Regions from separate parts of the Mesorhizobium sp. M7A.F.Ca.US.011.01.1.1 genome, predicted to be linked through region 4. Evidence: predicted binding sites of a transcription regulator. Region 4 holds the regulator's gene; each other region holds the start of a gene.
What was found. The regulator LexA, encoded in region 4, represses DNA repair genes until DNA is damaged. The targets are predictions, from matches to a motif close to TGTTCNNNNTGTGTTCNG.

Region 1: a site for LexA is predicted at 1,366-1,383, ahead of EOA13_RS11530 (sel1 repeat family protein). Genes of this name have one in related genera too.
Region 2: a site for LexA is predicted at 845-862, ahead of EOA13_RS31165 (helicase-related protein). Genes of this name have one in related genera too.
Region 3: a site for LexA is predicted at 1,034-1,051, ahead of EOA13_RS34790 (metallopeptidase family protein). Genes of this name have one in related genera too.

The regions. Positions count from the first base shown of each region.
Region 1 covers NZ_RZRT01000007.1:153,604-155,804, reverse strand. Annotated here, with positions in the region: gene EOA13_RS11535 (ABC transporter substrate-binding protein) at 1-571, opposite strand, end outside; gene EOA13_RS11530 (sel1 repeat family protein) at 965-1,231, opposite strand; gene EOA13_RS11525 (DUF2147 domain-containing protein) at 1,681-2,022, shown strand.
Region 2 covers NZ_RZRT01000061.1:24,008-26,208, forward strand. Annotated here, with positions in the region: gene phbB (acetoacetyl-CoA reductase) at 1-345, shown strand, start outside; gene EOA13_RS31165 (helicase-related protein) at 1,051-2,201, shown strand, end outside.
Region 3 covers NZ_RZRT01000090.1:2,543-4,743, forward strand. Annotated here, with positions in the region: gene EOA13_RS34785 (TetR/AcrR family transcriptional regulator) at 1-437, shown strand, start outside; gene EOA13_RS34790 (metallopeptidase family protein) at 468-890, opposite strand; gene EOA13_RS34795 (hypothetical protein) at 1,074-2,111, shown strand; gene EOA13_RS34800 (DUF6504 family protein) at 2,053-2,201, shown strand, end outside.
Region 4 covers NZ_RZRT01000024.1:27,608-29,808, reverse strand. Annotated here, with positions in the region: partial or broken gene EOA13_RS20955 (ComEC/Rec2 family competence protein) at 1-817, shown strand, start outside; gene lexA (transcriptional repressor LexA) at 811-1,551, opposite strand; gene kynU (kynureninase) at 1,960-2,201, opposite strand, start outside.

The sequences.
Region 1 (2,201 bases), on a different contig from region 4:
CATTCATCGTCGCCCTGACGGCGTCAGCCACGCCCTGTCCGTAGGCGCTCTTGTCGTGCAGGACGACGACATTCTTGCCGGCGAACTTCTTGGCGATCCATGGGCCGATGAAGGCGCCCTGCGCATCGTCACGCGTGTAAAGGCGCATGATCGTCGGCCAGCCGGCCTTGGCGGCCGCGTCGGTCAGCACCGGGTTGGAAGAAGCCGGGCTCATCATCAGCGCGCCGGCTTCGGCATAGACGGCCGAGGCCGGAATGCTCGAACCGGAGCAGGCATGGCCGTCGATGAACTTGACGCCATCGGCGACGACGCGGTTGGCAACCGAGACGGCCTGCTTGGGATCGCACTGGTCGTCTTCGATATCGAGCTTGATCATCGACCCGTTGACGCCGCCAGCGGCGTTGATCGCGTCGGCAGCGGCCTGTGCGCCCTGCTTGAACTGATCGCCGATGGTGGCGAGCTGTCCGGTCATCGGGCCGATCACCGCAAAGGTGATGTCATCGGCGAATGCGACCGGCGTGCTCATCATCAGGCCGAATACGGCCGCGTTCAAAATACTCAATTTTTTCATGATGGTAGAACTCCTCCACTCACGCGCGGCCGCCCCGGCCCCGCTTCTTCCAGAGAGGCCGGACAATTTCATCCTTCATTCGGCCTGTCTAGGCGCATTGGCGCCGCTCGATTGGGCCTGCAAGACGTCATCCACGCAAAAAGCCACGCCAGCCTTGTTCCGGCTGGTCGTGGCTTTTTTGTCCGTCGAGCAATCTCCAGGCGCCCCCGCGCCTAAGAATCCCGCTCGCCTTCCCCGTGTCGCGCACAGCTGAGCCTTGCGGCCTGCCACGTTCTTTCTCTTGCCTTCGTGACCGTCTTGCGCGGCCTTCGATTTCGCCGGGTCTGGCCGTCTGTGCGGCCTTGATCCCGGAGCTTCCCTGTCTTCGATGGACCTGTCCGCGATTGGCAGATTTCAGTGCATGGTCATCCATTCGCGGGCTTCGCGCAGTGCCGTGGCGATCTCGACCTTCGACATGGCGGCCGACAGTTCCGAGCGCAGTTCCGCGGCGCGGGCCGAGCCCTTGATGGCGGCGATGTTGAACCATTTGTGGGCGGCAACGACATCGGTCTCGCAATCGCGGCCGGTCGCATACATCATGCCCAGTTCGAAAAGGATGTCGGCCTGGGCAGTTGCCCCCATGGCGCCGAAACCTGCTTCAAGCATTTCAAAACGTGCCATTTCAATCCCCTGTTTCCGGCCCCTGTCAGGCTCCCGAGAGCTGCCTTCTTTTGCCCTTGGCGGCTGCTCTTCCGATGCTTTCGAGAATGCCGTGCAGGCTTGAATCCGTCGTTAAATGGCGTGCTTAATTTGAGGAAAACAAAGCTAAAACAAGAGGTAAACACGGAAATTCGTTAAGGATACAAAGTCAGCAATTCAGCCTGCTTGCGTCAAATTTGACGAAAATTTTCCAATGCCAAGTCAAGACTTCGCTAACCACGGGAGACAAAGGCGAAGCGCCGATCGTTTCATTTCCTTGGCCAGGAGGCTCATTCAGGCCCCTTCAAAATCCGAAACTCTTCCGTTGCGGCACCGCTTTTGTTTTGCCGGGAGCTGGATTAGCTTACGTTTGCGTAAGCGGCAGACCGGCGAGGCGGAGCATCCGGCCGGACATCCAAAGGGAGGAAGACATGTTTCGAAAAGTGAGCCTGGCCCTTGCGGCCACATTGATCATGGCCGGTGCGGCCTGGGCCGATCCGATCGAGGGCAATTGGAAGACGCAGGCCGGCGATACCGCGGCCATCGCTGGCGGCGGCTCGTTTTCCATCACGCTCAAGTCCGGCAAATATGCCGGCAAGACCATCGGCTCGCTCAAGGCGACAGGCGACAACAAATATGCCGGCAACATCACCGATCCGGCAAACGACAAGACCTATTCGGGCAAGGCGACATTGTCGGGCACCTCTCTCAAGATGAGCGGCTGCGTGCTCGGCGGACTGATCTGCAAGAGCCAGACCTGGCACAAGCTCTGATCGAGCGCATCCTTGCGACATGAGGACGGGACCCCGACGGGTCCCGTTTTCGTTTGCCGACACATCCTGCACCGGTGATGCTCGATACCCGCCGGCGGCCATCCAAACCGACGCCGGCGCCGTCGAAACCCCGTCAATCATCTTGAACCGCAGATGAACGCCGGCATCAGAGCCGGTTC
Region 2 (2,201 bases), on a different contig from region 4:
CGCGTCATCACCATCTCGTCGATCAACGGCCAGAAAGGCCAGGCCGGCCAGGTCAACTATTCCGCCGCGAAGGCCGGCGACATCGGTTTCAGCAAAGCTCTCGCTCAGGAGGGAGCTCGCGCAGGCATCACCGTCAACGTCATCTGCCCTGGCTACATCGCCACCGAGATGGTCAAGGCGATCGACGAGAGGGTGCTCAACGACCGCATCATCCCGCAAATCCCCGTCGGCCGCCTCGGCGAACCGGAAGAGATCGCGCGCTGCGTCGTCTTCCTCGCATCCGAAGATGCCGGCTTCATCACCGGCTCGACCATCACGGCCAACGGTGGCCAATACTTCGCCTGACGTGGCGATGTAGGAGATCGACGGGCCGGCACACCGGCCCGTTTCCGGCACGGTCCTTTGACGTGCTCGCGACCGTAGCTGACCCAATTCGGCACGCGAAGGTTAACAGCCGGCAGCAGCCCTGTGCAAAAGCTCCCTGGCAACCTGTGGATTCTCGGTGGATAAACTGTTCACAACACAAGATATTGGGGTGAACAAATCGGGAAAATTACGCCATCGCCGATTCGTTCCGGTTATGAGCTGAGCGTTAACGACGACAGCCGGAATCGCCTGCCCAACTGCTTAACGCAGGTTAAGAAAGATCAACAATTTCATAATGTTGGTCGAGGCGCGCCAAACCACCGTGGTTGTTTCCAGGCAAAGGTTAACGGCAACGCCCTCTTAGCATGAAACGGGCCAGTTCAGCGATTCAGCATGTGGTGCGACTCGCGGTCGCGAAATCCACATGTAGCCGTGAACAAAAGCTGAATCTGCAGGAGTCACTGATTCGTCGCCGATTCGTTCCAGACTCGTTCTATCCGTTAATCCGCAGCCGGTTGAAAGCTTGACAAAACCACCTTCTGGCCGCCGGCGGAACATTCCGCTTTCGCTTCGCGCCCGAAATCCCTATGTGTCGCCTGTCATACGCGCCATTTGAGGCACGCTCCCGACAACCAGAGGCCAAGAAGCCTTATTTCCAGGTCCCAGAAGCCTTATTCTAGGTTGATGAACATCCAGCCCAAACACACCGAGCCGCTGATCCTGTCGGGCCGCGACGTGACTGCCGTGCTCGGGCCGACCAACACCGGCAAGACCCATCTCGCCATCGAGCGCATGGTGGCGCATGAGAGTGGTATCATCGGCCTGCCGCTCAGGCTGCTGGCGCGCGAGGTCTACGCCCGTGTCTGCGAAAAGGTCGGCGCCCACAAAGTGGCGCTGATCACCGGCGAGGAAAAGATCCAGCCGCCGGGCGCCAGATATTCGGTCTGCACGGTCGAGGCCATGCCGCGCGAGACCGACGCCGCCTTCGTCGCCATCGACGAAGTGCAGCTCGCCGGCGACCTCGAGCGTGGCCACATCTTCACCGACCGCATCCTGCATCTGCGCGGCCGCCAGGAAACGCTGCTGCTCGGTGCAGCCACCATGCATGGCATCCTGCAGCGCCTGCTGAGGGGTGTCTCGGTGGTGACGCGGCCTCGGCTGTCGCATCTTGCCTATGCCGGTTCCAAGAAGCTGACCCGCCTGCCGCGGCGCACGGCGATCGTCGCCTTTTCCGCCGACGAGGTCTACGCAATCGCCGAGCTGATCCGCCGCCAGCAGGGCGGTGCCGCTGTCGTGCTCGGCGCGCTCTCGCCGCGCACCCGCAACGCCCAGGTGGCGCTGTTCCAGTCCGGCGATGTCGACTACCTCATCGCCACCGATGCCATCGGCATGGGTCTCAACCTCGATCTCGACCACGTCGCCTTCGCCCAGAACCGCAAGTTCGACGGCTTCCAGTATCGCAACCTGACCGCGGCCGAGCTCGGCCAGATCGCCGGCCGCGCCGGCCGGCATCTGCGCGACGGCACCTTCGGCGTCACTGGCCAGGTCGACCCGCTGGACGAAGAGCTGATCAAGAAGATCGAAGGCCATGATTTCGATCCGGTGAAGGTGCTGCAGTGGCGCACCGCGCATTTCGACTTTGCCAGCCTCGACGCGCTGAAGCGCTCGATCGAGACCAACGCCCCCGTCGAGGGACTGACGCGGGCATTGCCTGCCGTCGATGCACAGGCGCTCGAGCATCTGTCGCGCGACGAGGACATTCGCGCACTCACCACCAATGCCAAGCGCGTGGCGCTGCTGTGGGAAGCCTGCGCGCTGCCCGACTACCGCAGGAT
Region 3 (2,201 bases), on a different contig from region 4:
CAGCAGTCGACAGCGCGGATCCCATCGTGGCCTTCGAAGCAATCGGACAAGGCTATCTGGAATGGGCGATTGCCAATCCCACGCATTTCCAGATCATCAGTTCCCGAACCCTGATTGATTTCGACGGGTCGGACAGTCTTCGGGGTCAGAATGAAGCCATTCGCCGGAAGATGATCGACCTGCTGACCCAAGCGCAACACCAGGGTCAGCTGGCTGCGAACGCGGACTTCGATCATCTGGTTCTTGCCGCCCGTGCCTTTGTCTATGGGTTGGCACGAATGGTGGTTGATGGTCATTTTCCGGAGTGGCATCCGTCCGAGCCGCCATCGCTCGCCGTGCGCAAGGCGCTGCATCTTTTCATCAGCCGAATGACCAACCTATCTGAAGCGGGATCCCAGAAACCCTTGCCGCCGCTGGGTTCTGGACCGACTGGATAGGAATGGACATTTCACGCGACGCAGAACCAGCTATTCCGCCGCCTCTTCGATCTTCTCCATATCATCGTCCGACAGCCCGAAATGGTGGCCGATCTCGTGGATCAGCACGTGGGTGACGATGTCGCCCAGCGTCTCTTCGTTTTCGGACCAGTAATCGAGGATGGCGCGGCGGTAGAGCGTGATCCGGTTCGGGCCTTCGCCGGTCTGCGGGTTCCAGCGCTCGGCGATGCCGCGTCCCTCGAACAGGCCGAGCAGGTCGAACGGCGTTTCTAGCGACAGATCGTCCATGATCTCGTCGGTCGGGAATTCGGCGATCTGGATAACGATCTCGCCGGTCAGCTTGCGAAAATCCTCCGGCAGATGGGCGTACGCCTCCAGCGCCAGGAACTCCATTTCGTCCATCGAGGGCGAGAGTTCGTCGTGCCAGGTGCGGGTCTTGTAGATGCGTGCCATGCTTTGTCCTTTGATCCCGGCATATAGGCTTTCGCACCGGAATCGGCAAATGACACGGGCCGATGCGCCTGCGCCATCCGCGCGGAGAGGAATAAATTCCCCATGTGTCTGCTTGACTCTTGGGATGCGCTCTGGAATCTATAGGGAACATAACAGGAACAATGTGAGTGGAAGCTGACCGTCATGGCGATGACCGCCGTGGCGCGGGAGACTGTTTTTGCCCTGCGCCGCCAGATCGCGAAAATCGAGGGAACGCTGCCCGAGCGCTTGGCTGCGCCGGCCGCCGCGCCCTTTGATGCCGACGTCAACACCGATCTCACAATCGTCCGGCGTGGCATTGCCGCGGCGTTGCCGGATGCGTTCCTGCCTATTGGCGTCGAGCGCCTCGACGCCGCCCTGAGCGGCGGCCTGCCGAAGGCCGCCCTGAGCGAAATCCATGGCACGCAAACCCGCGATGCCGGGGCCGTCGCCGGCTTCGCTTTGTCGCTCACAAGCTTGATCCTCAAGCAGACGCCGGGGCTGCCGGTGCTGTGGATCGGCACATCGGAGATCTTTCGCGAGGCCGGCTTTCCCTATGCCAGGGGGCTTCACGCCTCGTTCGGCATCGAGCCGGAGCAATTGCTGTTTTCCGAGGCACCGAGACTTGTCGATGCGCTGTGGGTCGCCGAGGAGGCGGCCCGGATGACGGCGCTCGCCGCGGTCATCCTCGAAATTCGCGGCAATCCGCAGCGGCTTGACCTGACCGCGACACGCCGGCTGCATGCAAGGGCGCAAGCGGCCGGCCGCCCGGTGTTCCTGCTGCGGCAGGCGGCCGAACCCGAACCGACGGCGGCACCCGTCCGCCTCATCGTCGCGTCGGCACCGGCGGTGCCGCGCGACACCATCGCCGGGCCGCTGGCCGGCTCGATCGGCCGCCCGGCCTTCACCCTCACCATCGGCAAGAGCCGCACGGCCCTGCCTGGACAATTCACACTGGAGTGGAATCCCGATGAATGCGCATTCGACGAAAGAGCGGGCGACGAAGGAGCAGGTGGGGGAAGAAACCGGCCAAAGAATCCTGTCCCTGTGGTTTCCCTATCTGGCGGCGGAAAGGGTCCTGCGCCAGCGTCTGGGGCGGTCCTGGCGTTCCCGGCCGTCGGATCACCCATCTCACCCGCCGCTCGTGATCAGCCATCGCGACCGCAACGCACAGCGCATCTCGGCCCTCGACGAGCGGGCTGAGGCGCTGCACCTGAAGCGCGACATGGGCATCGCCGATGCGCGCGCCATGCATCCGTCGATCGACATCGTCGAGGCCGATCCGGAAGCCGA
Region 4 (2,201 bases):
ATTGGATTGGCCGGCTCTCTACCTGATGGGTAAGGGCCTGACGATGATGATCGCCATATCCGGCTGGATCTCCGAGCGTTCGCCTGTCGACGGGGTCGGGCTGATTTCGCAACAGTCGGTCCTGTTGGTGGCAATTGCTTTGGTCATCGCGACGATGGCGACAACCTGGCTGCGGCTCGCTGCTCTGCCATTCGCGCTGGCAGGCTTGCTGACCGTCTCGGATACGCGCACGCCGGATGTGCTGATCTCGGAAGACGCCCGGCTGGTGGCGTTGCCGATCGGTGGCGGTGAGCTTGCCGTCAGCCGGGAGCGGCCGAACGAATTCACCGTCGACAACTGGAAACGCGCCCTGACATCAGAAACCATCGTCGTGCCAGAGGTGTTCGACAACAGCGATGGGCAATTCGATGTCGCGGATGCCGTTGATCTGCCGCTGGGATCCCCGTTCTATTGCTCCTCAGGCGTTTGCGTGGCCAGGCACATGTCCGGTGCGATCATTGCGTATGTCGAGGACCGCAAGGACACCTGGAAAGCCTGCGGCTTCGCCGAGCTGATCGTCATCAATGACGCCACCGCGTATGACGCCTGTCACAATCCGCTGGTCCTCGTCATCACCAAGCGGCAACTGGCTCGCAAAGGCAGTGCCGCGGTCTTCTTCGATCGCCAATCGGCGACCACGCCGGCGACGATCAGCTTCGCGGTGGACAGCCCATATCGGCCCTGGCACACGCAACGCAAATACTCTCGTGAGGCGAGGGGGCTGGCACCCTTCAAGAAACCGGAGAAGCCAGCGGCCAACCCACAGCCGCCTCAGTAGCGGCGGATCAGGCCGACGAGCTTGCCTTGCACCTTGACCCTGTCCGGGCCGAAAATACGGGTTTCATAGGCTGGATTGGCGGCTTCGAGAGCAATCGAAGCGCCCTTGCGGCGGAACCGCTTCAGCGTCGCTTCCTCTTCATCGACCAGCGCCACGATGATCTCGCCGGGGCTCGCCGTGTCGGCATTGCGGATGATGACGGTGTCGCCGTCGAAGATACCGGCCTCGATCATCGAGTCGCCCTTGACCTCCAGCGCATAGTGGGCGCCGCCCATGATCATGTCCGGCGGCACCGAGATCGAATGCGTCTGATGCTGGATGGCATCGATCGGCACACCGGCGGCGATACGGCCCATGACCGGGATCGACACGGCGGAGACCGCATCGTCATCATTGCCGGGCGAGGGCATCCGCGAAGGCGCCGGCTTGATCTGCCGGCCAAGGGCACCACCCTGACCGAGACTGCCCTGGATGACGCTTGGCGAAAACTTCTTTGCCGCGTTGAGGCCGGGCGCGATCGAGTCCGGCAATCGCAGCACTTCCAGCGCGCGTGCCCGGTTGGGCAACCGGCGAATAAAGCCGCGCTCCTCAAGTGCGGTGATCAGCCGATGAATCCCGGATTTGGAGGCAAGGTCGAGCGCCTCCTTCATCTCGTCGAAGGATGGCGGAATGCCGCTCTCCTTCAGGCGTTCATGGATGAACATCAGCAGTTCATGTTGCTTGCGCGTCAGCATGGCGGCCCCCAGGTTACCTGAAACCAGAATCGAAAAACAAACCCAGAACAAACCCTATCTGTTCCAGTTGTGTTCTGCAACCGTTTAAAGTTTAATGAATTTGTTAAGGCTGCTGAAATTATTTGGCGCTTGCCAGCGGGTCGCGATCACAGGCGCCAAGCACGGCGATGCGCCTGCTCACATTGAAATTATTATGGTTAATGACCTGTGGCTCATCCTCGACCCAAGGCTTGGCATTATCAGTCTATCGACCTCCACAAAGGACGATCAATCTTCGGGACGTTCGTTTGCCGTGAACGAAACGGAGCCAAAACGCCAACGTCTGTTGGCATTTGTGGCTGGAAATTCAGCTCTCCGTCATCTGCCAGGCAGTGAGGGCGGCGGCGGCGGATCGCGGGGATCGTTGCGTCAGGTAACGGCTTCCTTGACCGCGAAACGGCGGTCCTTCCATGCGCCCGTGCGCAGAATATCCTCCAGCACCTCAACCGCCAGCCACACATCTTTGTAGCCGACATAGAGCGGCGTGAAGCCGAAACGGATGGTCGATGGCGCACGAAAATCACCGATCACCCCGCGCTCGATCAGCGCCCGCATGATTTGATAGCCGTGATCGTGAAGGAACGACACCTGGCTGCCGCGCCTGGTCGCGT